DNA from 2 places in the Paenibacillus sp. FSL H3-0310 genome. Region 2 is predicted to be linked to the other one. Evidence: a T-box and tRNA genes for the amino acid it is inferred to sense, from the RefSeq annotation. Region 2 holds a T-box; the other holds one or more tRNA genes.
The links. A T-box is a leader RNA that pairs with one kind of tRNA and senses whether it is charged. The one in region 2 lies ahead of metG (methionine--tRNA ligase), so its partner is inferred to be a tRNA-Met.
Positions count from the first base shown of each region.

Region 1: it encodes a tRNA-Met, which carries the amino acid that the T-box ahead of metG (methionine--tRNA ligase) is inferred to sense. The anticodon was not compared.

Region 1 is NZ_JBBODC010000001.1:1,072,126-1,074,323, forward strand. It holds gene MHH63_RS04805 (ABC transporter substrate-binding protein) at 1-863, shown strand, start outside; gene MHH63_RS04810 (hypothetical protein) at 976-1,140, shown strand; tRNA gene MHH63_RS04815 (tRNA-Met) at 1,223-1,299, shown strand; tRNA gene MHH63_RS04820 (tRNA-Ile) at 1,344-1,417, shown strand; gene MHH63_RS04825 (sialidase family protein) at 1,842-2,198, opposite strand, start outside.
Region 2 is NZ_JBBODC010000001.1:2,096,024-2,098,221, reverse strand. It holds gene metG (methionine--tRNA ligase) at 1-979, opposite strand, end outside; T-box leader at 1,024-1,285, opposite strand; gene MHH63_RS09465 (DUF4362 domain-containing protein) at 1,411-1,875, shown strand; gene htpG (molecular chaperone HtpG) at 1,937-2,198, opposite strand, start outside.

The DNA.
Region 1 (2,198 bases), 1.0 Mb from region 2:
TGGCCGAAAAGGTGACCAAGAAATCGACAAATAAAGATAAGCGTATATATGGCTTTTCGATGAACCGTTATATGAGCGATCCTTTCTGGGATATGCAGACCTATGTCTCACCGCTGGAGCTTGCTATGTATGACAACAAGGGACATAAGATGGAGGTAAACCAAACACAGTGGAGTCAAGCTTGGACGACCTACAGCCAATTGGTGAAAAAGCAAATTACACCTGGGTTAAACGGTATGGATTTTATAGAAACAGAACGGAGTACCTATAGTCCTGTCCAAGGGGATCTCTTCCTTACCGGAAAAGCTGCAATGGTAATTGGAGAATACGATTATCTTAATGAGCTTACAGGTGTGAGCCGCAATGCAGCAAAGATCAAAAATTATAATCCTGTCGATTGGGGTTTCGTTACCGTACCTACTTTTAAGGAGAAACCAGGAGTGGCTGTAGGTACTTGGGTAGGTAATATGATGGCTATCAACACTATAGCTGCTAATAAGGAAGATGCGTGGGATTTGATCAAATTCGTCAACAGTAATGAAGTAGCCAAAATTAAAGCCCATACCCGCGGGGAACTAACTTCCCGTAAGGATTACATTACCACGAAAGTACCTTCAGTAAATCTGGAGTCCTTCTATACGCTTAAACCATTACCAGCCAATGATCCTTTGATGAACGTCCTACAAACACAGAAGCCTGGAATTAGCCGTATTAACGATGTTGGGCGTCAACTGTTCACAGAAGTTTATCAGGGCAAGAGAACGGTCGAGAGTGCACTTAAAGCTTGGGAGAAGCAAGGGAATACGATGCTGGGTACGCTCGAAAAAGATCCCACATATTATTTTGACTCCATAGGGGATTGAGTTTTGGAATATGTAGCAGCCACCGGATTTCCGGTGGCTTATTTTGTGGAACTTGGGCATGATAAGTTCAGAGCAGCGTAAGATTAATTTGCGAAAAGGAGAAGAGGGCATCATGAATTGGATATACTTCGCGAAACTGTTCAGAACGAGATTTCAAGCAGGCTGTTTGGCAAAGAGACTGGAGCAAGATGGCTGGATTTATGGCTATCATGACCCAAGTTTTGTGGAGATTTATCGATCCCGCAAAGGAAGATATGGGGTTAGATTTTTGCCTTGAGAACTTTTACAAATTCATCCTTGACGTAGACCCATTTTGTACTGTATATTATTTATTGTCGCTGTTTGAATATTATTTCTGACGCGGGGTGGAGCAGCCCGGTAGCTCGTCGGGCTCATAACCCGAAGGTCGCAGGTTCAAATCCTGCCCCCGCAACCAATTTTATTACAACAGCAATTGTACATTCGGATATTTTTAGATCCGGGCCCTTAGCTCAGTTGGTTAGAGCGGTCGGCTCATAACCGATTGGTCGGGGGTTCGAGTCCCTCAGGGCCCACTTATCAAAAACCCTTACCTTGTAAGGGTTTTTTGCTGTCTATAGGCTCCTTGTAAGTAGAAGTGGAAGAGTTGGAAAAGCGACAAAATAGAAAATGATCACATTTTGGTCACGGCGTTGTTAGATCCACTGGTTTTATCATAGATCATCTGGAAAACGGTAAAGAGTATGTATTCTGTGGAACTGCCCTACTCTTGTAGAGGAAAGGGGACAGTCATGACATATAGACTATTAAGTAGCAAGCACCATACGCCGTAGATTTTGATTGAATTAAAAGCATGTCCAATACGCTGAAATTGATGATTTCTTTGAAAAGGTTAATGCTGAATTTTGATAAGAAGCAATAGAGGATGCCGCATATTCGCTCGGCATCCTTTATTGCAAGTAGATATACTAACTTTATCATCAGAAGTTGATTAATAGCTTATTGATTATCACCAAACCAGATGTTCTCTGTACCGGTCCGCGTGTCTGTCCATACGCTCACTAGACGGCCTGTTTGAGGGACGATGGCATTACCGATGTAGTCCCCAATTAGGGGGATGCCGGTGACGTCAAAGGAAGTTGTTGTTATCCGGGTGTTTGTATACGTCATACCGCCATCTCTAGATGTTGCTAGATAAACATCAAGGTTGAGGGGGTTGACTCGATTAGTGTAATAGGTAACGAATATTGCACCATCCGCAGGGGATACGGTGATGGCTGGGAAAAAGTTTTGGGAGCCCACAGGACTACCTGTAATGGATATTGGTGCCCCCCAATCCACACCAAAATTAGTGGA
Region 2 (2,198 bases):
CAAGGGTTAAATATTCGCTAGATATAATCCTGTCCGGTAAATGCAGACCTCCTGCTCCTAATAATACAGCCGGCCATATTAAAGTGTGAAAAGGAATATTGTCTTTACCATGCACATAATAAGCGGCAATCGCCCCTTTTTCCTCTAACCAAAAATCCTCCCAGCTTCCTCCGGACTGTGCAGCCCACTGCTTACTGGCTGATAAATAACCACTTACCGCCTCAATCCAAACATAAATTTTTTTATCTTCAAATCCAGCCACAGGAACATCTACACCCCAAGACAAGTCTCTTGTTACCGCGCGGTCCTGCAGCTCTTCTTGTAAATAGCGTTTAGTCAGTTTTATAGTGTTTTCTCTCCAAAATTGTGCTTCCTCTACATATTCCGTTAATTCAGACTGAAAATTAGATAAGCTAAGATAATAATGTTCTGTCGGCCTTTCTGTTGGTGTATTCCCACATAATTTGCAGACTCTGTCTAACAAATCGGCAGGATCTAGAATCGTAGAACAATAATCACATTGATCCCCTCGCGCCCGCTCACCACATACCGGACAAGTCCCTTCCACATATCTGTCTGGCAAAAAGCGCTGATCCACCTCGCAGTAACATTGCGCAATGGTTTTTTTATATAAATGACCATTCTCTAGCAGCTTTGTAAACAACGCTTGCACAACCTTATGATGCTGCTGTTGATCCGTTCGAGTATATAGATCATAACTAAATCCCAGCTGTTCAAAACACTTCAGAAACTCTTCATGATATCTGCTTGCAAAAGCTCCCGGCGTAATCCCTTCATTCGCAGCCTGAACTGCTACGGGTGTGCCATGGCAATCACTGCCTGATACATATAATACGTTATCCCCTTTGGAGCGAAAATATCGTGCCAGCACATCCCCAGGCAACACACTTGATAATCTCCCCAGATGTAAAGATCCATTCGCATACGGCCAAGCGCCACCTATAAACACATTACTCATTAACCTTCTCCTCCTTTTTTTAGACAACAAAAAAACTCCCATCCACAAAGGACGAGAGTTCTACTCACGTGTTACCACCTAATTTTATAAATGCCTCATGACATTTACCTCTTCAGGTACGACGTTAATTAACGTTTATACCCTAGCACTGTAACGGATGCAGGTTCCGGCGCAGCCTACAACCCATAAGGTTTCGATGCGCAGCTCTGAGACCATATTCCCAAGGGTTTTCTTTACTCCTTTTCAGCGACCGGAGCTCTCTGTTGAAAGAATTGCCGTGGTACTCTTTCTCTTCTTTGCTTTTACATATTCAAGTTAGAGAAAATATTACTCAATTTGTTGTTTATTGTCAATGTGAAACATCAAGCTCTCTGTAACTTTTCCAGTTAATCTCCGTCTTTTATATAAATACGTTACAAGGAGGTCCCTCAGTGAAAAAAGTAAATTTGCTTACACTCTCTGTTCTTTTACTAGCAGGAGTATGGGGTTGTTCCGATCATAAAGTTAATTCTGTTCCCAAAAGTGAACCCTATACTTCCAAAGAAGCCATCAGTAGAGGGGATATTGTTTCTTTTGAAAAAGTGTACAACCTCGATAAATTCGAGAAATTTATAACTAATCTCTCCAGCAAAAAAGCAGACAATATACGCGTTACAAGTTACACAGATGAAGGCGATCCCATATTTAAGGATTTAAAATTTGACGGTAACGTGATTAATTACAGCTATGATACTTCTAATGATGCATTCGGTGGAAGCAACACAGGAGTCAGAACCGATACCTGCTCCGAAGTGACGAGTAAAAAAAGCACACAAGGTGAAATTATCTATTCGATCAGCGGTTGCACAAATAATGACTCTGAAATTGATTACTACCTTTTTCGCACAACAAAATGAAATACTGAAATAAAAAAGACCACCCAATCATAATACAATTGGATGGTCTCTGTACTTCATATTATTTCATGATTTTGCAAATATCATTGGTGAATTGAACAGGATCACTAACCTGTAGACCTTCGATCAACAGGGCTTGGTTGTACAGCAGGTTCGTGTATAAACCGAGCTTTTCTTTGTCGTTCTCTGCTGCCGCCTTCAAGGACTGGAACACTTCGTGATGGATGTTGATTTCGAGTACCTTATCCGCTTGCACCTCTTGGCCATTCGGCATCGATTTCAGGATTTTTTCCATCTCGATTGTCAGTTCACCTTCAGCAGAG